DNA from 4 places in the Gracilibacillus caseinilyticus genome. Region 2 is predicted to be linked to each of the others. Evidence: riboswitches for the same ligand, from Rfam matches in the RefSeq annotation. Region 2 holds a riboswitch; each other region holds the start of a gene.
What was found. A riboswitch is a leader RNA that binds a small molecule or an ion and turns the genes downstream of it on or off. The one in region 2 is predicted to bind S-adenosylmethionine.

Region 1: linked by a shared signal. The riboswitch ahead of MUN88_RS19765 (PLP-dependent aspartate aminotransferase family protein) and the one ahead of MUN88_RS13400 (methionine biosynthesis PLP-dependent protein) in region 2 are both predicted to bind S-adenosylmethionine.
Region 3: linked by a shared signal. The riboswitch ahead of MUN88_RS08635 (bifunctional homocysteine S-methyltransferase/methylenetetrahydrofolate reductase) and the one ahead of MUN88_RS13400 (methionine biosynthesis PLP-dependent protein) in region 2 are both predicted to bind S-adenosylmethionine.
Region 4: linked by a shared signal. The riboswitch ahead of MUN88_RS15080 (5-methyltetrahydropteroyltriglutamate--homocysteine S-methyltransferase) and the one ahead of MUN88_RS13400 (methionine biosynthesis PLP-dependent protein) in region 2 are both predicted to bind S-adenosylmethionine.

Annotation. Positions count from the first base shown of each region.
Region 1 is NZ_CP095072.1:4,096,781-4,102,899, reverse strand. Features, by position in the region: gene MUN88_RS19780 (hypothetical protein) at 33-176, opposite strand; gene MUN88_RS19775 (hypothetical protein) at 308-538, shown strand; gene MUN88_RS19770 (hypothetical protein) at 1,374-1,562, opposite strand; SAM riboswitch class I at 1,744-1,859, shown strand; SAM riboswitch class I at 1,931-2,037, shown strand; gene MUN88_RS19765 (PLP-dependent aspartate aminotransferase family protein) at 2,140-3,936, shown strand; gene MUN88_RS19760 (aliphatic sulfonate ABC transporter substrate-binding protein) at 3,960-4,967, shown strand; gene MUN88_RS19755 (ABC transporter permease) at 4,999-5,850, shown strand; gene MUN88_RS19750 (ABC transporter ATP-binding protein) at 5,866-6,119, shown strand, end outside.
Region 2 is NZ_CP095072.1:2,849,106-2,855,224, reverse strand. Features, by position in the region: gene MUN88_RS13425 (MDR family MFS transporter) at 1-148, shown strand, start outside; partial or broken gene MUN88_RS13420 (cell wall hydrolase) at 223-654, opposite strand; gene MUN88_RS13415 (hypothetical protein) at 777-1,043, shown strand; gene cobA (uroporphyrinogen-III C-methyltransferase) at 1,071-1,829, opposite strand; gene MUN88_RS13405 (inorganic phosphate transporter) at 1,789-2,886, opposite strand; SAM riboswitch class I at 3,009-3,110, opposite strand; SAM riboswitch class I at 3,274-3,374, shown strand; gene MUN88_RS13400 (methionine biosynthesis PLP-dependent protein) at 3,450-4,535, shown strand; gene MUN88_RS13395 (aminotransferase class I/II-fold pyridoxal phosphate-dependent enzyme) at 4,536-5,711, shown strand.
Region 3 is NZ_CP095072.1:1,805,694-1,811,812, forward strand. Features, by position in the region: gene metE (5-methyltetrahydropteroyltriglutamate--homocysteine S-methyltransferase) at 194-2,467, opposite strand; gene MUN88_RS08635 (bifunctional homocysteine S-methyltransferase/methylenetetrahydrofolate reductase) at 2,489-4,324, opposite strand; SAM riboswitch class I at 4,398-4,501, opposite strand; gene MUN88_RS08640 (nitroreductase family protein) at 4,671-5,234, shown strand; gene MUN88_RS08645 (RDD family protein) at 5,810-6,119, opposite strand, start outside.
Region 4 is NZ_CP095072.1:3,192,237-3,198,355, forward strand. Features, by position in the region: gene MUN88_RS15070 (CoA-disulfide reductase) at 1-847, shown strand, start outside; gene MUN88_RS15075 (DUF2515 family protein) at 1,610-2,725, opposite strand; SAM riboswitch class I at 2,915-3,005, shown strand; gene MUN88_RS15080 (5-methyltetrahydropteroyltriglutamate--homocysteine S-methyltransferase) at 3,106-4,212, shown strand; gene MUN88_RS15085 (metallophosphoesterase) at 4,601-5,434, shown strand; gene ligD (DNA ligase D) at 5,454-6,119, opposite strand, start outside.

The DNA of each region.
Region 1 (6,119 bases), 1.2 Mb from region 2:
AGTGTTTGAGGGTCTGCCTGTAAGTTTACAAATTATTTAAAGAACTTTTTAATCATCTTGTTTGCAGATTTATTTTTAACTTTTTTACTAACTTCGCGTTTAATTTTATCTTTCTTTGCGGGGTCCATATTCATCCACGCTTTAGCGCCTTTTTTAGCAATTGATTTCAGCTTCATTTGCTATCACCTCGAAAATAGTATATCAATATAATGCTTTGGAATCCAAGACTAACCCTGAGAAATATATTTTATGTTTAACAATCCAAAAATAGTGGTAAATATACTTTGTATTAACAGGAGGTTTACAAATGAATTGTTCATGGAAAAAAAGAAAATTACTTAGTCAGACTTTGCGCCTAACGTCGATAATATTAGCGTTAGCAACGGTGCTGGTCATGTCGTTATGTAATGTATTACCATTGCCGAACACCTTTACTTGGATGTTAGCAATCGCGGTGATTGCAGGGACATTTGCGCTAATTCCTCATTTAAATTCTACCAGACATCTGTTTAAGAAGTATCTAATACAACGTAACTAACCTATAAGTTTTAAGTTATAACTATAATGAGTCATGTAAAAATCGTTCCACGCTTTAGGAACGATTTTTTAATTCAGAAGCAAATGATCGTAGATAAACTATTATGAACTAAGAAAAACCGGGAAAGCCCACCCGGTCCTAACTAACATAAATAATATACAACTACCTATAATATGGATTATGTCAAGTAGCGTTGCATCCATTTTGAAATGTAGTTAGAGGTATGATGCCTTCTACCAACCACTTCGCGTCCTTGTGGAGCACGGCTTCTGCTAGGCTACTACTTGAAATGCTTCTTTGCTGCCTTGTGCCAAGGAAGCGTACTTCGAAGCGATACTAGCAGACACAGGCACAGACAAAGTGGATCTTCAGCTCGCGCTGACGCATGAGGAGTCTACGTGGTTGGCCTGCGCTAGGGTATAGATCTATAACAGAGACATGAGGAAACAGATTGATTGATATCCTCATGTGACAATCTATAATAGCTGCTTTATTTTCAAATACATTATGCTTAGAACTGTTGCTTTTAGCTGTTCCAATCGTTGTAGAACTTCCATTAAGCGTAGGAAATATGCGGAGACTCCCGTGGGATCAGTCGCGTCCGAAAATCCCGCAGGAAAGCGGTCTCTGCTTTCTGAGGAAGTTGAGGCCGACCCCACAGGACGCGGAGCATATTTCCGGAGCTTTGCTAAGCAGGTGAAATCTATCAAAATTAACACAATGTCCAGACAATTCTACTTGACATAATCCATATTATAAGAACCCATCAATCATGTTTAGCAAGTTTACTTCTATGACTTTACTTTTATACTTTCTTACCTGGGGACAAAAGCTCTTAGCCTTCCATTATATTAAACACAATAATCAATAATATAAAAGACACTTTTAGTAATTCGTCATCCGTTACACTTTTGATCAGTAATACATAAACCAATCCTGTGATTAAATTGTCTCCAATCAACAGCATCGTGATGATGTCTAAAAGCGGCAGTGTTTCTGCGAGCACATCTATATGGTTCTCCATTGTATTCACCCTTTTCTGCTACATCGTATTTTAACGGACTCAAGGATGTGCAATCCCTTGGTATAAAGGCATTTTATGGTAATTTAAAACATTCAAAATATTTATTGACACTATTTTCAGAACATGCTAAAGTATATCTAACAAACGATAAACATGAGTAAACAACTCGGAATTGAATAGATTCTTATCCAGAGAGGTGGAGGGACATGGCCCTTTGAAGCCTCGGCAACCATTAGGTGATTATCGACTGATACAGGTGCCTATTCCACTAAGCGTTCAAGCTTAGAGAGATAAGAGAGCGAAGCCATTAGTTAAGTCTCTCTATCTTGTATGGGGGACTTTTTAAATCGTTACAACTAAATAGTAAACTCTTATCCAGAGAGGCGGAGGGACTGGCCCGAAGATGCCCAGCAACCATTAAGCAGCTGCTTAAAAGGTGCTAATTCCTGCAGGTAACTATCCTGGCAGATAAGAGGAAGACTACTGCAATGTGAGTAAAAGCCTTCTTCTTACGAAGAAGGCTTTTTAATTATTAGAAAAGCACTAATTTTTTGAAAACTTGGGGAGGAAATAAAACATGACAAATTACAAACATTCAACGTATGATCCAGAAACAATTCATTTACACGGTGGGCAGGCGCCAGATCCGACAACAGGTTCACGTGCTGTGCCAATCTATCAATCTACTTCCTACGTATTCCATGACACGGAGCATGCGGAACGGTTATTTGCACTAGATGAGCCGGGAAATATATATTCGCGAATCGGAAATCCAACTGTAGACGTTTTTGAAAAAAGAATGGCACTCTTGGAAGATGGGGTTGCCTCAGTTGCCACTTCATCAGGGATGTCCGCCATCACGCTGTCGATTTTAAATCTTGCCAGTGCAGGAGATGAGATTGTAGCAGGTGTGAACTTATATGGTGGTACGTATAATCTGTTTAATATAACATTGCCACGGTACGGCATTAACGTAAAATTCGTCGATCCAACAGATCCTGAGAATTTTAAAGCAGCGATTAATGAGAATACGAAAGCTGTCTATGGTGAAATTATTGGGAATCCAGGGTTGCAGGTGTTGGATGTAGAAAGAGTTTCGGAAATTGCCCATGACGCAGGCATCCCATTAATTATCGATAACACGTTCGCAACCCCATTTGGTTGTAAGCCGATTACATTAGGAGCGGATATTGTCGTTCACTCTGCGACGAAATGGATTGGGGGGCACGGTACATCTATCGGTGGTGTGATTGTCGATGGAGGAAGATTTAACTGGAATTCAGAGAAATATCCAGCGTTTACAGAACCAGATCCGAGTTACAATGGCATCCGTTATGCGGTTGACTTTGGTACATTAGCCTTTATTACTAAGGTTCGTGTCCAACTGCTAAGAGATTTTGGTGCTGCTTTAAGTCCATTCAATGCGTTCCAGCTATTACAAGGACTTGAAACACTTCACTTGAGAGTGGAACGTCATAACCGGAATGCCCAGGAGTTAGCGGAATACTTGCACCACCATGAGGCGGTCGAATGGGTGAGATATCCAGGCTTGGAAGACCATCCATCCCATGAACTGGCAACACGTATTTTGAATAATGGCTTTGGTTCGATTATCGTCTTCGGTATTAAAGGTGGCCGTGACGCTGGCCGTGGCCTGATCAACAATGTAGCACTTTGGTCACATGTAGCAAACGTTGGGGATGCAAAATCCTTAATTATTCACCCAGCATCGACTACACATCAGCAATTAACGAAAGAGGAACTAGATAAAACAGGTGTATCGGAAGAATTAGTGCGTTTGTCTGTCGGTATTGAGTCGATACGCGATATCCAAAATGACTTAGATCAAGCCTTAGTAAAAGCAACAGGAATCGGAACAGAAAGAGAAAAACAAATTGTTGTTAATGACGAAGGGGTTATTAAATGGGCATTAAACTCTCCATATGAAAGATATCAGGAAAATGGCGAAGAACAGACTCGTCAAAAAACATTAGCAATCGTCGGATTAAGCGGAAAAGAAGCACGACCTAGCTATCGACTCGCTAGAAAAATGCAAAGGCTTGGCTATAAGATCATACCGGTCAACCCGAGAGAAACAGAGATTCTAGGTGAGCAAGCCTATCCTGATCTTAAGAGTGTTCCAGTAGATATTGATATTGTGCAAGTGTTCCGCAGTCCTGATGCAGCAATCGAAATCGCCAAAGAAGCAATTGAAGTGAATCCAAAAGTATTCTGGCTGCAAGAAGGCGTGGTATCACCGAAAGCAGAACAAGTAGCATTGGAAGGTGGTCTGCAAGTCGTCCATAACCGCTGCACGTATAAAGAAGCACAACGATTAAGAGGTACCATTTCCACATACGCATGTGAAATTTAAAAAGAAAATAAGGGGGCAGTATCATGAGTAAAGCACCATTAATAGATTTGAGAAGTTTTCTTGCCATTGCAGTTTTTGGAATTATTGTTCTCTTCGCTGTTGGATGTTCATCCAGCAGTGAAGCTGAAACAAAGCCATCTGAAATTAGATTGGATTATGCCTATTATTCACCAACCAGCTTGGTGTTAAAGAAATTTGGCTGGGCGGAAGAAGCATTTGCTGAGGAAGATATCGATGTATCCTGGACGCTAAGTCAAGGGAGTAACAAAGCAATTGAATTTTTAAATAGTGATAGCGTTGACTTTGGTTCCACAGCAGGAGCAGCAGCGCTTATAGCAGAATCAAATGGTGTACCGTTGGAAAATGTCTATGTGTACTCTCAGCCGGAATGGACGGCATTAGTGACAAATGAAGGATCGGGAATTGAAAAGATTGAAGATTTGAAAGGCAAGAAAGTAGCAGCAACGCTTGGGACTGATCCATATATATTCTTAGTAAGAGCTTTAGATTCAGTTGGCATGTCCATTAATGATATTGAATTAGTCAACTTGCAGCATGCGGATGGTGGAAATGCATTAGTTAACGGTGATGTGGATGCTTGGGCAGGCCTTGATCCCCACATGGCAAAACACGAATTAGAATCTGGCGCGCAATTATTCTTTAGAGATATCAATTTAAATACTTATGGATTCTTAAATGTTCGAGAAGAATTTGCCGAAGCTCATCCGGAGTATGTGGAACAAGTAATTGAGTTGTATGAAAAAGCTCGTCAATGGATTTTGGATAATCCAGAGGAAGCGGCTGAATTACTTGCTGAAGAAGCAGATATTAGTGTGGATGTGGCAAAAGTGCAGTTAGTGGAGCGAACGGATTTTTCTAACCCGATCCCAGGACAGCAGCATATTGATGCGATCACAGCTGCAGGTGAAGTGCTGAAACAGGCGGGTGCTATTAATAAAGACGCTGATGTTGAAGCGTTAACAAATGAATTGATTAATCCGGAATATGCCGAAACTGTCATTGAGCAGTAGGGCAGGTGGGATATAGGAGGGGGCAAAAATCATGGCGAAAGACCAACACCAATTAGCAACGGCTGGATATGTACATCCAAAGGGAAGAAGTAAAAGTGAAGCAATTAAAAAATCAAATGATTCTCTACTCAGAACGATTCTGTTAGGGAGCATTATCCCGGCCATTTTAATAGTAGTTTGGGAGCTGTTGAGCCGTGCTGGTATTGTCCCTTCTAACCAGTTGCCAGCACCGACAGCTATTGTAGACAAAATTATCAGTCTGGCAGAAGATGGATCATTATGGGGACATATTTGGATCACTACTTATCGTGTGTTTGCCGGTTTTATCGTTGGTACCATTGCAGCTGTCATTCTAGGGTCTGTAGTTGGTTTTTATAAAACAGCAGAACAGCTGTTAGATCCGATGATTCAGGCGTTTCGTTCGATTCCATCTTTAGCATGGGTACCACTATTTATCTTGTGGCTAAGTATAGGGGAAACCTCTAAAATTACGATGATAGCCGTTGGGGTATTTTTCCCTGTCTATTTGAATATTGTCAGTGGAATTTCTGGTGTGGATCGTAAATTGATCGAGGTCGGTAAAATGTATGGATTAAACACATTTCAACTGGTTAAACGAGTCATACTTCCTGCTTCGTTACCATCTTTCTTAGTTGGATTGCGCAGCGGACTTGGGCTTGGCTGGATGTTTGTAGTTGCAGCAGAATTAATGGGAGCAAGTCAAGGACTCGGTTTCCTTTTAGTGTTCGGCCAAAATATGTCACAGCCGGAAACGATTCTAGCAAGCATCATTCTTTTTGCCATTATCGGAAAGTTATCCGATTGGGCTCTGAAACAAATAGAAATACGTTCCTTGCATTGGCAGGATCGTCTGGAAAAATAAAAGGAGGCCGACACGATGAGTTTAGCTTTACATGATGTTAGTCGTACCTTCAATGGCACGACCGCCGTACAAAATGTCAATCTCGAAGTACAGCCAGGAGAAATCGTCGGATTGCTGGGAACAAGTGGATGTGGGAAAAGTACCTTATTGAGAGCCATTTCTGGACTTGATACAGATTATGAAGGCGATATTGAAATTAACGGTACCGTGACGAAAGAAATTCATGATACGACGGGATTTATTTTTCAAGAACCGCGTCTCTTACCATG
Region 2 (6,119 bases):
TACTGCAGAGACACTAGAAGCAATGCAGGAAGGTTTAACCTATGCATTACATACTGTTTATACAGGACTATTCGTGATCGGAACGTTAACATTCATTATTCTTTGGTTTTTCCCACAAGTAAGCGTAGATAATAATGATTCTACTTAAAAAGAAAATAAGCACTTCTGTAAACCTTAAAGAACAGGGATATTTTGCGCCATAAGAATATCCCGGTTCTTTGTTTAAAATGTTTGAAAAACAGATGGACACTCGGCATCGGTCGGCGAGAAGAAGCAATGGCTTTTAAAACGCCCGGAATTCCATTGTCCATATCATTGTGCTGGACAGCTCCCCTCAGGTCTGAAAAACCATAATGAGTTAGAAGCAGGATGTGTGCGTTCACCATCGATCGATCTTCTCGCTAAGCGAATATCTTTCTCCCTTGCCCTTTGATAAAAATAGCCTTTCTGTGTCGCTTCAAATCCACCAGGACTCTGATATACCATCCGGTTAATCGAATTAATGTCAGTAAAATCTAAACAAGCTGCCTTCACCCGGTTAACGCCAACATTACCCACCATTAACATTCCAAGCTGGCCATCACCTTCAGCTTCTGCTCTCATCAATCTTGCCAACAATTTCACATCAGCATCGTTTGCCTTAATTACTGTCATAAAGAATACTTCCCTCTATTCCCTTTATATTCAGGGACACTAAAATGATGAATATCCATTGGCCAACTTCCTATGTAAACGATTCCGGTATATGCTATACTGATGATAAGGAGGTGTTTTGATTGGAATTAAGTAATTTTATTCTGCATAATGACATCTTACTATTCCACGCCATCATTGCCAATCAGGAATATGTATTTACCGTAAAGTGGAAAGCGCTTGAAAATAAAAAAGGCGGAGAATGGGAATTAAAGTCTTATCTTAACCATTCCACCGGTCAACAGGATTTAAATGAAGTCCAGCTTCAACAGCTAATCGATAGGCTAAACCCAACGTGGAACTTCGATAAAGACCAGGAACAACTCCGAAACGCAACAAAAAATGACTAGTAATGATAAAATCACTAGTCATCCTTTTTAACTGAAAGTTTGAATGGTTTCCTTTTGTTCTTGAAACCAACGGATTTTTTCTCTTAATCTAACGACTTCCCCAACCACGATCATCGACGGATTACTGATTTCATCTAACCTTTCAGATACCGTAGCCAAATCAGCTGCAATTGATTTCTGATGCGAAAACGTACCCCAATGAATGATTGATACTGGCGTTGTTTCTACAAGGCCAGCTTGCACTAATTTCTCACAAATAATTGGAAACTTTCGCACTCCCATATAAAAGCATAGTGTATCAGCACCAAGTGCTAAGTGTCGCCATTGTTCATCCGTTTTTCCGTCTGGGTCAGAACCATTGATAAAGCTTACTGAACCGCTGATCGTCCTGTGCGTAAGAGGTATTCCTGCATAGGCAGCAGCACTTATAGCAGATGTGATGCCTGGTACTACTTCATACTCTATTTGATGTTCTTCTAAATGTAGCGCTTCTTCCCCGCCACGGCCGAAGATAAAAGGGTCTCCTCCTTTTAATCTCGTAACCGTTTTACCTTTTTTAGCATGATAAATCAATTGCTCGTTTATTTTCTCCTGTATCAATCCATGTTTCCGAGGCATTTTCCCACAAAAAATCAGCTCAGCATCTGCCTTGGCATAATCTAATAATGAATGATTAACAAGCCGATCATACAGAATCACATCTGCTTCCTTGATCGCTCGAACACCTTTTACCGTGATTAATTCTTCATCTCCTGGTCCTGCTCCCACTAAATACACTTTCCCCATGTTGATCCCATCCTTTTCCTGTAATTGCTTTTGCAGGTTTTTCTCTGTATCTAACTAAAATATAAGTTGCTACGATCGATAATACTACTAATACGACCTGTTCAAAACTTTGTTGTACGATAATCTCTGTCAATATAAAGGAAATGACAAGAGAGACAATCGGTGAGGTAACCCATACTTTCGCAATTTGATGAATCACCTTTTGCTTCCAAATCGAGGATACATCTTTGCTCGCTCCGATACCAACAATCGCAGATGTGGTAACCTGTGTCATCGGAATTGGGACACCAAGTAAAGAAGCAGCGACAACAAGACCACCTGTAGCTCCTGAAATTACCACACCATTCCCAAGTGACAAGGAGGTAATCTTTTTTGCATTGGTTTCGATAACTCTGCCCCCGAAAAAAATACTTCCCAACGCTACCACCAGCGCCATTAATGGCAAGCCCGTTTCCATCGATGCAATACCAGCTCCCACCAAGGGGCCTAATGCATTTGCAACATTATTCATACCGGCAGCAACCGCTTCAATCGCACCAGTTATAATCAATAAACATGCTAATACTTTTACTGGTGGCCGGATCGTAAAACGATTGGCAAATTTATTTCTAATTTTCTCTAAGCTCAATGTAATCAGAAAAGCTGCTAAAGGAACGATCAACCAAAAAGAAACGATCATTAATATGTTTTGAAAATGTAATTGTTGATAGCTTATCCCAACACCAATAATAGCTCCTACGGTCACTTCACTAGTCGATAGCGGGATGCCGATGTAATTTGTAATGAGTAATGTAAAAGCAGATACGACTAATATGATACAGGCTACTTTCACATCCAATATCGATTCCGGAATTATTCCTTTACCAAGCGTCTTCGTTACATGCTCCCCTCCTAGAACAGCCCCCGTTATGGCACCTGCTCCAGCAATCCATAATGCATGCTTTCGCTTTTTTATTACTTTTGATCCATAAGCAATACTCATACTTGCTGCTGATCCACTTGCTCCTATATTAAAGGCAAACAAACATGCAGCTAAAATCGCAACGAACGTTAACATCTTTCATCCCAACTTTCAGCTATTGTCTATCAATTTTTAATACTATTACACTATTACCCATCTGAAAACTCGGATTAATACCTATAAAAAATCCTACTTGACGATGAAGTAGGAGTCTGTTCCACTTATCTGTCAAGTTATACCTGCTGGATTTAGCACAGTGCATTTAAAGCCTGTTGCTGAGAATTCATAGGGCCAGTTCCCTCCTTCTCTCTCGATAAGATGCTATACTATTTTCATAATTTTCCACTAAATTTGTGTTGTACTTACTATAATAGATAGAACAAGGATTGTCAATGGGTTCCATAAAAATATTTTTTTGTATCACTGTTGTAATTTCTTCCTAAATAAGGTACAATTAATGTATTAAATTTCCATGAAAATATAATCTTATCAAGAGAGGTTTAGGGACTGGCCCGATGATACCTCAGCAACCAGCAAACTATTGTATGGTGCTAATTCCAGATGGTTTTTGCCAAAGATAAGAGATGCTGCCTGACATAAAGGAGGTCTTCTACTTATCGAAGACCTCTTTTTTTATTTATAGAAAGGATGTACATAATATGAATCAAATTGAAACCATTCTTGCCCAAATTGGCAACAGAAAAGATCCACGAACAGGTGCAGTAGAAGCACCAATCTATTTATCTACCGCTTACCAGCATCCAACGCTTGGACAGTCAACCGGGTACGATTATACGCGAACAGCGAATCCTACCCGGGAAATTGTGGAAGAAGCAATCGCTTCATTAGAAAAAGGTGTGCAAGGATTTGCCTGTTCTTCAGGTATGGCTGCCATTCAATTAGTCTTTTCCTTATTTAAACATGGAGACGAAATTCTCGTAACGGAAGACATTTATGGTGGCAGCTACCGCTTATTTCAACACTTACAGCAATCTTATCAAGTTACACCAGTATATGTCAGTCCGGAGAATGTGGAACGACATATTACCCCAAATACGAAAGCAATCTTTATTGAAACACCGACTAATCCATTGTTAATGGAGATCGATATCCAGTATATAGCGGCAATTGCCAAAAAGCATGATGCCTTGCTGATCGTAGATAATACGTTCTATACACCATATCTGCAGCAGCCATTAACGGAAGGTGCAGATATTGTCATACATTCTGCAACGAAGTACCTTGGTGGCCATAACGATGTCTTAGCAGGACTTGTTGCTGTCAAGGATCATGAGCTCGGTGAGCAGCTTTTTTATTTACATAATGCCATTGGAGCGGTGTTATCTCCATTGGATAGTATGTTACTGATTAGAGGAATGAAAACCTTGACGTTACGATTAGAACGCCAACAGCAAAACGCTCAGATTCTGGCAGCTTTTCTGCGTGAACATGACAAAGTGAGAGATGTCTTATACCCCGGAAAAGGAGCAATGATCAGTTTTCGCGTTACTGATAATAGCCTAATTGCACCGTTTCTGGAACAATTAAAAGTCATTTCCTTTGCCGAGAGTCTTGGAGGTGTGGAGAGCTTCATCACCTATCCAACAACTCAGACGCATGCTGATATCCCGAAAGATGAATTAGAACGTCGAGGTATTAGCGACACATTACTACGTTTTTCGGTAGGAATTGAAAATATTGAAGACCTTAAATCTGATCTAGATCAAGCATTAGGAGGGAAATAAATGACACATAAAAAAGAAACATTATTAGCCCATGGAGGAAATCAGCAAGGTTATCATGAGAAATATACAGGAGCAGTAAATCCACCAATCTATGTATCTTCTACTTACCACCAGCAAGAGTTACATGAATTCGGCCCATATGATTATAGCCGCTCAGGTAATCCAACTCGTGATCAGCTTGAAGCAACGATTGCTAAGTTGGAAAATGGGGTTGCTGGTTTTGCCTTTTCGTCCGGAATGGCGGCTATATCTTCTGCATTTATGCTATTAGAAACTGGAGATCATATTGTCATCAGTAAGGATGTATATGGTGGTACATTCCGATTTGTCACCAAATTGTTAGCACAATTTTCAATTGAACATACTTTTGTCGATATGACAAACTTATCAGAGGTGGAGGAAGCGATTCAGCCGAATACTAAAGTTATTTATATTGAAACACCTGCTAATCCTTTATTACAAATAACAGATATCCGTGCTGTTGTATCATTAGCGAAAGAAAATGACTGTTTTACGTTTCTGGATAATACTTTTATGACGCCTTTATATCAGCAGCCACTTGATTTAGGTGTTGATATCGTCTTACACAGTGCTACTAAATTTTTATCAGGACACAGTGATATTGTAGCCGGCTTAGCAGTGACCAAAAGTGAAGAACTTGCTGGCAGACTGAAATTTGTTCAAAATACGTACGGCGCTATCTTAGGTGCAAAGGATTGCTATCAATTACTGCAAGGAATGAAAACCTTGGAACCGCGTTTTCAAAAAAGTGCCAGCTCCGCAGAAAAAATTGCCTCAAACTTAACAGAGCTGGAAGGCATTGACCATGTCTATTATCCGGGATTAAAGAATCATCCTGGCGCTGCCATTCATGCCAGTCAATCGACAAGTGCGGGAGCAGTACTTTCGTTTACTTTACAAGAACATATCGATCCTGAACAATTTGTAAGTAATATGACAATACCAGTCTTTGCCGTCAGCTTAGGTGCAGTTGAGTCGATATTGTCCCACCCTGCAACAATGTCTCACGCAGCAATGCCTCCACATGAAAGAGAAGCACGAGGTATTAGTCACCGATTATTCCGTCTATCGGTAGGCGTAGAAGACGTTAATGATTTACTAACAGATATCACCAACAGCCTGACAGTCAGTGTTAAAGAATCCATTTCGAAATAAGCATAAACAAGCCAGGACACCAATATGTTCATGTTCCTTTTCAAAACATTGATAAATTGGTGAGCATCTATTGGAGGCTAGGATACCGCTCCGGAAGACTGCATACTCTTGCCTTCCGGAGCGTGTTCGTGTTGAATGAGCACTCATCTTGATACTTTTGTAACCTGCCATTTCGCATGATAAGGATCAAGTATACAAGAATAGCCGGGGTTAACGCCAATATAAGAAAAACCGAGAAAGCTCACCCGGTCCTAACAAACATAAATAATATACAACTACCTGTAATATGGATTATGTTAAGTGGCCCATAGCTGTCATTTTGGAATGATTCATGTGCTAGGACACCTTTGCCAGCCACTTTCCGCCCTGTGAGAGTCTATGTGCCGGCCTGCGGCTATGGAACAGACT
Region 3 (6,119 bases), 1.0 Mb from region 2:
ATTTCAAAATTACCACTAAGCAGTTAGTTTACATAACCCGTATTATAGGAAGCGTTATAAATGATAGGATCCTCCTATGCAGCATAATGAAAAGGGAGGTCCATCATGAATTAGTGACAGCTATATTCTTTATCTGTAAGAAGCAAAACATCGACATCCCTCAAACGGAATGTCGATGTTAGTTAAAAGCTAATTAATTCTGCTTAATCGCAGCATATTCTTTTCTTGCCAGTTTTGCAGCTTCTACCATTTTTTCTAAAGCAGCGATCGTTTCTGGCTCTTGTCTGGTTTTAAGACCACAGTCCGGGTTAATCCAGAATTGCTCTACATCAATCGTTTCCAGCGCACGTTTAATGTTTGCTTCCAGCTCCTCCAAAGTTGGAACGCGAGGGCTGTGGATGTCATAGACACCGAGTCCGATATCTTTCTTGTAATCATTTGTTTCGAATGTTTCCACCATTTCACCGTGACTGCGAGATGTTTCGATCGAAATTACATCGGCATCTAACCCATCGATGGCTTCATAGATTTCGCCGAATTCAGAATAGCACATATGTGTATGAATTTGTGTTTCAGGCTTCACCGTCGATGTTGCTAATAAAAAGGCATTTACTGCTGCATCGAAATAAGCTGGCCATTTTAAGCGGTCAAGTGGCAAGCCTTCACGTAATGCAGGTTCATCAACCTGGATAATACCAACACCTGCTTCTTCGAGCGCCAATACTTCTTTTTCAAGTGCTAAAGCAATTTGATCCTGTACATTGAAACGAGGCAGCCCTTCATGAACAAAAGACCAGTTAAGGATTGTAACAGGACCAGTCAGCATCCCTTTTACAGGTTTGTCAGTTAAGGACTGGGCATAAGCAATTTCCTTCACTGTAATCGGCTTTTCCCATTCAACATTACCAGCAAGTAGTGGCGGCTTCACACAACGGGAACCATAGGATTGTACCCAGCCAAATTCGGTAACGGCAAAACCTTTGAGCTTCTCACCGAAGTATTCGACCATATCAGTACGTTCGAATTCACCATGGACAAGCACATCCAAATCTAAATCTTCTTGAATCTGAATCCATTTCTTCGTTTCTGCTTCCACAAATTGTTCATACTGCTCATTCGTTATTTCACCTTTGCGCCATTTCGTTCTGGTACGTTTCACTTCAACAGTTTGTGGCAGGCTTCCAATTGTTGTTGTCGGTAATAAAGGAAGGTTGAGCTTTTCCTGCTGACGTTTTTTTCTTTCGGTAAAAGGTAAATCGCGTTTCGCATCTTGTCTTGCTGCTTCAGGTGTTTGGTTACGATATTCTGATTGGTTTAATCCATCAATGGCCTGTGTACTTGCAAGAAATGCTTCTTTAACAGTCTCTTTTCCATCACGAAGAGCCGTGGTCAACGTATGTAGCTCTGTTAGTTTTTCATCGGCAAAGCTCAATCCGCCTTTGACCACATTATCAAGCTTTTCTTCCAACTGTTTGGTAACCGGTACATGTAATAAGGAACAAGAAGGCTGCACAATGAGTGTATCAACCGATGCTGCCTGTTTAATTTCTTCCAGCAGTTGATATTTTTCTTCTAAGTCCGCGCGCCATACGTTACGGCCGTTTATAATACCTGCTCCTAAAACTTTATCAGATGGGAAACCGAATTTTTGTATTATTGATAAATTATCACCATGGACAAAATCTAATCCAATACCGCTTACTGGAAGCTGAATAACACGCTTGTAATTTTGAACCGTTTCAAAGTACGTTTGCAGAAGGATTTGAATACCATTGACATTCTGGGCAATTGTTTGATAAACATTTTCAACAATTTCGATTTCTTTCTCAGAAAGATTCGTTCCTAATACAGGCTCATCAATCTGTACCCAGGTAGCACCAGCCTCTGCTAATTCTTGAAGTACTTGTTCATATAGAGGTAATAATTTGTTAACCCAGTTTTCTAATTCATCTTCCTGATAGCCTTTCGCTAATTTAACGAATGTTACAGGACCGACGATTACCGGTTTTCCGTCAATATCCAATTCTTGCTTCGCTTCTTGATAATAGTGAAGGGCACGATTTTCGATTAATTTTGGTTCAGTATCCTTCAGTTCAGGTACGATGTAATGATAGTTGGTGTTAAACCATTTGGTCATTTCTGCAGCCACTGCATCTTTTTCACCACGAGCAATAGCGAAATAAGTAGACAATGCGGATGGGTCATGGTGCTGGAATCTTTTTGGAATAATATTGAACGCAACCGCCGTATCTAATACATGGTCATAGAAAGAAAAATCGGCTACTGGAATAAGATCTAATCCTTGTTCTTTCTGTTTCTTTAAAGCTTCTAATCTTAATTGTTTGGTCTGGCTTAATAGTGACGCCTCGTTGATGTCGCCTTTCCAAAATGCTTCAATTGCTTTCTTCCATTCTCTTTTTTCACCAATACGTGGATACCCTAGATTTGCGCTTAAAATAGTAGTCATTTAAAAAAACTCCTTTTTGTTTTATATTTTTGTAACAGCTTTGGTTTGCTGGTGTACATATTCTGTTAATTCGGCTGTTGCCGGATAGTGCATAAACGGTGTAACAATATAGATGCCATTAAAGTATTGAATGGCAGTATCAATTAATTCTTTGGCAATATTGATTCCTTCTCTGCGGCTGTCATGACGATTCTGATGTTGCTGCATGCGTGAACGTACTTCGTCAGACAGCTTCATGCCCGGCACTTCATTATGAAGAAATTCTGCGTTGCGATGAGAGGTAAGTGGCATGATCCCGATGAATATCGGTTTGTCAATGTTTTTGGTTAACCGGTGTAATTGTATGATTTGTTCATGATTAAAAATTGGCTGGGTAAGAAAATAATCAGCACCATGCTCAATTTTCTTTTCCATCCGTTTTACTGCTTTTTCAAGATTGGCAACATTCGGATTAAATGCTGCAGCCACTTGAAAATTGGTTTTGGTTTTCAAAGAGCTGCCTGAAAAAGATAACCCTTGATTACACTGTTTAATCAATCTTGTTAATTCAAAAGACGTAACATCGAAAACAGAGGATGCGCCAGGGAATCCGCCAATGCGTGTCGGATCACCAGTAATAGCGAGAATTTCATCGAATCCTAAGGTATGCATGCCTAATAAGTGTGACTGCAACCCAATTAAATTGCGGTCCCGGCAAGTTAAATGAATCAAAGGTTTTACTTTACAACCAAGTTCTTTCATTTTGACTGCCATAGCGACATTACTGATTCTTGGTGTAGCTAACGAATTATCTGCTAAAGTAATGGCGTCAACACCGGCTTTTTCCAAGGCAAAGACACCTTCGATGAAGTCATTCGTATCTAAATGTTTAGGTGCATCAAGCTCGACTATTACTGTATGTTCCTGCCTGGCCTTATCGGCCAAAGTAACACGTTGTGGCGGTGTTGCTTGTTGTTCAGGTGTGAACGTAATGGTTTTGACTTCTTTTTCTTTTAATGGTGTTAAATCTTTGACGCCGTCTTTAAAGGCACGGATATGCTCTGGTGTAGTACCACAACAGCCACCGAGTAATCGGACCCCTTGATCACGGAAATCTTTGGCACACTGTTCAAAATATTGTGTGCGTTCGCTATACACTAATTTCCCGTTATCGTAGGCGGGCAGGCTGGCATTCGGATAAGCAGCTAAATATGCATTTTCTAATAAAGGTACAGATTCCAATGCTTTAAGCATGTAATACGGACCTAGGTGACAATTGACACCGACTACATCTGCCCCTAATTCTTCCAACTTAGCTAATGCATAGGGGAGACTGATACCATTTTCCAAAACGCCCGGTTCATGCATGGATACGTTCGTAATGATTGGGATGTTCGTCTCTTCACGGGCAATTTGTAATGCCTCTTGGATTTCTTCGAAGTCATAATAGGTTTCGAGTAGGATCCCATCAACACCTTCAAGTAAAAGTGTGAAAAGCTGTTCCTTGAAACTGCGGACTATTTCTTTCCGCGAAGCTACTAACTTTTGTACACCTCGTATACCACCCATCGTACCGAGGACTGCTGCTTTATCGCCTGCTGCACTCTTAGCGATTTTGACCGCCTTGGAATTAATGTGATGGACACGATCTTCCAAACCGAAACGTGTCAGTTTAATATAATTGGCCCCATACGTATTGGTTTGGATCACCTCTGAGCCGGCATCAAGATAAGATTGATGCACACGTAAGATTTCATCTGGATGACTTAAGTTGTACGATTCAAAGCATCGATCGACACCATGAGCATAGAGCAGTGTACCGATCGCGCCATCTGCCACAACCAAACGATCTCTTAAACTAGTAAGAATGTCTGGCAAGGAGAATCACCTCTTTTCTACAAAATAAAAAAATCTCCGCCTGTTTAAAAGACGGAGATAGATTGGTAAATGTCTCTCATCTTCCAAGCATTACGCTTGCTGGAATTAGCACCTTGTCATGATATGACGGTTGCTGAGGTATCGTCAGGCCAGTCCCTCCACCTCTCTGGATAAGAAAGTATGTAATTGATAGTAACTTTTGTAAGTATATTACATTAAAAATAATTCAATTACAAGTATTTTTCAGAAAAAGTTTCAGAAAATTTTGTTTACTTGACAGTATACATAGCTATGATAGAATTATATTAGTTGAAAATGATTATCATTAACAGAGGGGAGAGCCTTCATGAGTTTACAACAATTGATAAAAGAACGTCGCTCGATCGGTTCGTATTTGGATAAAAAAGTTTCGATAGATCAAATCCAGCAAATGTTGGAGACGGCTGTTTGGGTACCTAATCATAAAATGACAGAACCGTGGCGTTTTGTATTTTTACAAGAGGAAACAAAACAAAAATTAGCTGAGATTAATCGGGAAGTAGCAAAAGCAAAAAGCCATAATGCTTCAAAAGAAGATCTAAAAGTGATAGGTGAGAATGCGTATCAAAAGGTTATGAATGTACCTTTTATTTTCTTTGTTATTAATACGTTACATGAACAAGAAAAATTACAAGAAGAAGATTATGCTTCATCCAGCTGTTTGTTGCAAAATTTCAGTTTATTAGCATGGGAGCAGGGCCTAAGTGTTTTCTGGAAATCTGGTAAATTGGCATTCTGTGAGGAGACGGCAGAATTGATCGGCTTGAAAGACAATGAGAGAGTAGTAGGACAAATTCATGTCGGCTATCCGTCCAAATCACAAACACCAGTACCAAGAACACCAGCCAAAAACCGCATCACGATTTTATAAAACAACAGGAGGGAAGTTCTCCTGTTGTTTTTTTAATACGGCAGGAAAAATTTAATAATGGAAAAGCTCGACGTAGTGAAAACCTTGAATGTACCAAGTATATGAAAAACGACGGTACTCGCTAATAGACGAGGCGAATGCCGAGTTTTTTCTAATAAGAATGTAAAGTATATAATTACTTTCATTAGCGAGAAAGGAGCCAAAAGTGGTGGCAGACACCAGAGATTTGTAGTGTTTAAAAAAGAAAGAAGACAAATGATGGTGTTTCCCGGCTGGTTTTGTCTCCTTAAAGTGTCTGTACCATAGCGCAGGCTGGCACATAGACCCCCACAGGTGAAAAGTGGCTGGTAAAGGTGTCCCAGCACATGAATCATTTCAAAATGACCGCTATTTGCCACTTTACATAATCCATATTATAGCTGGTTTGTATGTTATTTTGTTAGTTAGGACGAGGTGAGCTTTCCTGGTCGTTCTTATATACCTAATTCGTTGCATAAAAATCCGAATATAACACGGATTTTACTTGATGAGTCTCGTGTTATATTCGGCATATTTTAAATAAACATTTAACTTCTCTATCTATCCAATACAACCCTCGTGTTGCCAATCATATCATGAATACCCTGCTTCTGATTGGTGAAGGCGACGAAGGCATAAAGTAATACCGTTATCGGAAACACTCGATGAAGAAATCTGCCAATTACTTCGCGGAAGATCAGGTCACTCCAGCGCAGTGGTTCATGGTCTTCCCGTATCACTTTCAAACCAAATATCACCTTGCCTAACGTTTGATTAAAATACTTTGTCGTCAACAAGAAATACAGATAAAAAATGATCGAACTTATGATACTTGTCACGGTCCAGAAACCAACTTCCAAGTCAAAG
Region 4 (6,119 bases), 340 kb from region 2:
CTTGGAAATGGCAGAAAGCTTCACTTCTCTTGGAAAAAAAGTAAGGTTGATACAAAGAGGAGATCAACTCGCCAGCATTTTCGATAATGAAATGGCTGCTCTCATTGAAAATGAGGCGCGTAAGCACAATGTTGAAGTCATTTTAACGGAAGAGGTCACAGGTTTTAGCGGCAACCAACGAGTCCAGAAAGTCATAACAGATAAATCTCAGTATCCTAGTGATTTGGTTCTAATTAGTGCTGGAGTCAAACCTAATACAGAATTCCTTGCGCATTCTAATATCCAGCGTAATGAAGAAGGAGCTATTCGCGTTAATCCGTATATGCAAACTTCGGCAGCCAATGTTTTTGCAGCGGGGGATTGTGCGACAGATTATCATATTGTAAAACAGTTGGAAGATTATATTCCACTTGGAACGACAGCAAATAAACAAGGCAGGATTGCAGGAGCAAATATGGCGGGGAATCCGTTAACGTTTAAAGGGATTGTCGGAACTTCTATTATCAAATTCTTTGACTTATCATTAGCGAGAACTGGATTAACGGAAGCAGAGGCGACGAAATTACAAATACCGTATGAAGCACTTTCGAGAAAGAGCACTAATCATGCAGGATATTACCCTGGTGCTGATCTATTACATATCAAGCTATTATATCATCGCCAAACCAATCAATTATTGGGGGGGCAAGTGATTAGTGAAGAAGGGACAGATAAGCGAATTGATGTACTTGCTACTGCTTTGTATAATAAAATGACAATTCAGGAACTGCAAGATCTGGATCTTTCCTATGCGCCACCCTACAACAGTGTTTGGGACCCTATTCAACAAATTTCCCGTAGAACTTAAATACAATGAAGCTTGTCATAACCGAAGCGCGCGTACTAGAAAACGACCGGTTTTATTATGAAGTGATATAGAGTTGAAGCAAACTACGAAGTAATGCAACTATTTGCTAACAAGAGTTGAGTTGATTTTGACAGATTTAATGTGCTAGGATACCGCTCCGGCCAGCCACTCCGCGTCCTGCAGTTCCGTGGAGTCTACGTGGTTGGCCTGCGCTAAAGTTTAAGTTCTACAACTGATAGAAGTGCTAGCATATTAATCTATTACATTAAGATCTATATAAAACAATTACATGAGGTGAAAAAAGCTTTGCACCAATGCTTATAGATGTTCCAATCGTTGTGGAGTTTCACTTAAGCGTAGGAAATATGCGGAGACTCCGCATGCGTCAGTACGAGCTGAAGATCCACTTTATCTGTGCCTGTGTCTACAAGTTATCGCTTCGAAGTGAGCTTCTTCGGCACAAGGCAACAAAGAATTAGTCCAAGTAGTAGCCTAGCTGAAGCCGTGCCCAACAGGACGCGGAGCATATTCCCTGAGCTTTGCTACGCACATAAAATATTTCATAATAGCAAAATTGTTATACAACTTCTTTCACATCGACAGTAATTAGAGTATATAAGAGAATAACCGAAGATAATCTTCGTGATCATAAACTGCATATGATAGGATTTAGTTGCAATATGTTGCAACAATTGAAATGCTATCAATATTCCCCCGAACAATTGCTTAGAATTGTAGGTTAGTACCGTCATCTGCTTGCCTTTACTTTCCGATCCACTCTTTGATTTTTACCGCCAGTTGAAGTTTCGCTAGTGTTTGATGGTATGCCGGTAGTATGTCTGGATTTTTCGGAGGGTTCATCTGATCTAGTAAATATACAGTGTGCCAGTCTGTATACCAATCTTCCTTTTCGCTATTCGGGTGTTGAATATCTGTCCAAACATCGCTTAGCTTCGGACTGAATAATGGTTTCAACCGCCAGGCAGCTGGAGTTTCCCTTTCTATTCTTATTAACGGATCATGGCAACTTTCGCGAAAGACTGATGGCCAATAATCTTTTCTTGATCCAGAATGAGGCGTTTTAACCGCGAATTGATAAATGGCTGCATAATATTTTGGGTGAAATAATACTTGATAAAGTTGTTTTCCGATGTCAATTCGGTTAGGTAATGACTCAAAGCGATGGACATTTAACCCGACTAACTGGACCTTATGCTCTTTCTTGTAAGGAAACATAATTTGGTTCATTTGCATCATCTGCTGAACGATAAATTCGAGCGCCTCCATATTCGTTCTAGCATATTGTGGGTTGTTAATGACACGGTTTTCGATGTAATTTTGTTCGTTGATAATCAAAGCATTGGTAATCAGAGAACGTTGTCTATTTTCATAAAAGTAATCCCATATCACTTTCATAAAGTAGGAAACTCCAAATAACGGAAGCATGTAAAACATATTCTTGCTAAGGCGGATACTCGCTTCGTATAAGCGCAACTGAGGATAGGCATCTTGAAATATCAGCCAATTGTTCCGTTCTAAAAAATGAAAAAAGTATTGCTGCTGTTCTTTTGTCAGTAGTTTGGATAATAGACTGCCTTTAAGATCGGTCATATTCCAACCGGCATTTCTTGATACCATATGCGCCAAAAAGCTCCATTCGACTTCTGGAAATTGCTGATAAAAGCGAAAATAAGCTTCTGTACGTGTGACGTTATTTCGATTATATTGTCTGGTGTCATGGTTAATCTGATTAATTAGTTTTTGCTCAGGTTCAGATAACTGATCTTTAATTGCGTAATAGCTTTTTTTGTTTTGTAATCGATGTTTTATTATATTTAATGGATACGGAAGAGGATAAGATGGCTTAATGATTGCCACCGTCCTTTCAAATTCATTTTTCTAGAGTAATTTCTTCAGGTTAATCATTTATCTAGGATTGCTTTTAAACTGGGAGTTTATGCGGAGAATGAGGAAATTGTAAGACTTTTTGAAATTTTTTAACAAATATGGGTTGATCCAATCTCTGTTATGTAGTAATATGTGTTTGTGGTAATAATTTCAGATAATTTCTTATCCAGAGAGGCGGAGGGATTTGGCCTAATGATGTCTCAGCAACCAGTCTATACGAAGACATGGTGCTAATTCCAACAGATAAGAGGAATAAGTTTTTAAACGTTAAAGACCTTCTTCTTATAGGGGGTCTTTTTTTACTGGATAAGAATTATTGCAAACAATTAGCTGAAGGAGAGGATTGCAGTATGTCTACAAAAACAGTAACAGCACCATTTCGAGCAGATCATGTAGGAAGTTTGTTACGTCCAGAAAGTTTATTGGAGGCAAGAAAAGCGTATCAGGAAGGAAATATAAGTGCAGCAGAATTGCGAGAAGTAGAGAACAAAGAAATTGCACACATTGTCGATAAGCAGATTGAAGTTGGTCTGGAATTAGTATCTGATGGGGAGTTCCGCCGCCGCTTCTGGCATACGGATTTCTTGGAACATTTGAATGGAATTGAAGGTTATGTACCAGAAGTTGGTTACATATTTAACGGAAACGAAGAAACAGAGCGTTACAATATTCGCAATAATGGAAAAATCTCTTTTAATCAAGATCATCCATTCTTACAAGATTTTAAGGAATTTAATGAGATCGTCAATGGCCGTGCCGATGCTAAACAAACGATCCCAAGTCCGAATCAATTATTTAATATAGGGATTCGTAATGAAACCATTTATCCGGATATTGAGGATTTTGCAAGTGATGTCATTCAGGCATACCGTGATGCCATTAAAGCTTTTTACGATTTAGGTGTACGATATTTGCAATTTGATGATGTTTATATTGCTGGATTATCGTCACCGGACATTCCTTTTAATGATGGTGCGTATGACAGAGATTATTTAATTGATTTAGCTTTACGTGTAGTGAATGGTGTTTTAGAAGACAAACCGGAAGATTTAGTTGTGACCACGCATTTATGTCGTGGAAATTACCGTTCTAATTGGGCTTTCTCTGGAAGTTATGATCTCATTGCACCGACACTGTTTGCAAAAGAGAAAGTGGATGGATTCTTCTTGGAGTATGATGATGAACGTTCTGGTGGATTCAAGCCGCTAGACTATATTCCAGATGGCGGTGCTCGAGTGGTATTGGGCTTATTCACTTCAAAAACTGGTGAATTAGAAAATAAAGAACAAATCAAAGCAAGAGTAGGGGAAGCTGCCAAATACGTACCACTTGAACAGTTGTGCTTAAGCCCTCAATGTGGATTTGCATCGACTCATCACGGTAATAAATTGACAGAAGAAGATCAGTGGAAAAAACTGAAATATATTGTAGAAGTAACCAAAGAAATCTGGAATTAATGAGTAAAGCAAAAACCTCTTAAGCATGTCATAATGTGCTTAAGAGGTTTTTCTGTAGTGAGTGAAGAAAGTATATAAGTACAGTCATAGAAGTAATCATGCTGAACATGAAGATATATGGACTATGTCTAGCGTTGAAGTCATTTTGAAATGCTTAGCTGGCATACCGCTCCGGCCAACCACTTCGCGTCCTGCGGAGGCATATTTCCGGAGCTTTGCTAAGCAAATGAATCTATCAAAATTACCACAAAGTCAAACAGTTCCACTTTACATAATCCATATTATAGGTAGTTGTATATTATTTTGTTAGTTAGGACCGGGTGGGCTTTCCCAGTTTTTCTTACAGGTATGAAGTTAATTCAAAGCGAAAATGTCTGGAGTAGAGGGAATGAATAACAAAAAAATGTATGGAATCTTATTGATTATTACAGGATGTATGATAGCAATAGTTGTAGGTATTAAAGTTTATTATGATACAAATGCGTTAAAAGTAGCGGAGGTTCAATTGTCGAATGAAAAATTGAATCGAAACCAGTCCATTCAGATATTACAGATATCAGACTTGCATAATAAGCAATTTGGTGAAGATAATCAAAAATTACTTGAGAAAGTTATCCAACTTGAACCAGATGTGGTTGTGCTGACAGGGGATATTGTGGATCGCAGTACGGAAAATATCGATGATGTCCTCTCATTTGTTGAACAGTTATCGATCAGTCAATCTCCGGTATTTTATGTTTCAGGAAATCACGATTGGGACAATCCTTTACACGAATCGTTATTTAAGGGTCTCCGTGAAGCTGGCGTGAACATATTGGATAATCAGAATGTGCAAATACTGTTAGGCCATACTAGTTTCCAGATAGCCGGTGTGGTGGATCTATCAACTGGGCAAAGTAATATCGAGCATGCAGTGAAAGGTCTGGATCATCAAATCTTTACTGTTTTATTATCACACACCCCCCCGGTGAATCAAGGTCCGTTACCGAATGAGATTGACTTGATCATAAGTGGCCATACACACGGGGGACAAGTTCGATTGCCGTTTATTGGAGCTGTAGTTGCCCCGGATCAAGGATTCTTTCCAACTTATGACCAAGGCTTGTTCGCGCTTTCTGTTCGTCAGCAGCTCTATATAGATAGTGGAATTGGTACGAGTATGCTTCCTATACGATTTCTCAATCAGAGCCAGATCACTTTAATCACTATTTCAGGTGCATGAGGGTAGAGAGTTAGTCTTGCTATTCAAGATGCCTATAAAAATCAAAGAAAGGGCAACCTTTTTCTCGGATTCTTTGCAATACGGATCGGATAGTGAAAATGGTTGGATCCAATGTTTCGGTAACTTCTTCCCAAAATAAAGGCGTAGCTACGGTTGCTTGATTTGTTGCACGTGTGGAATAAGGAGCAATGATTGTTTTTCTCTCTGCATGCTGCACATAATCAATATACAGACGATTTCCACGATTCTTTATCAATCTTTCACTGGTAAACTGATCCGGATAGGCTTGTATTAATACATTACTTGTAGCTTCCATTAATTCACGTGTCTGCTGGTACGTCCAATTATTGACAGGGATATGAATTTGTAGTCCAGTTTTTCCGGAAGTCTTGATGTATGGCTTCAATTTTTGATGCTCCATCATTTCTTTGATTAATAATGCTGCCCGAACAGCAAGATAGAACTCCTTAAGGCTAGGAGGATCTAAATCAAAGACAATCTGATCCGGCTGATGATGCTGTTGTTTGTTAAAAGGAATATGAAACTCCAAGCCTCCATGGTTACCAAACCACAGAAGGCTTTCAAAATTCTGGCAATATATAGCAGCATCACCACCGACTGAATGCTTTGGTCTGAGAAAGGAAGGTGCATAGTCAGGTAAATGTTTTTGATAGAAAGATGGTTC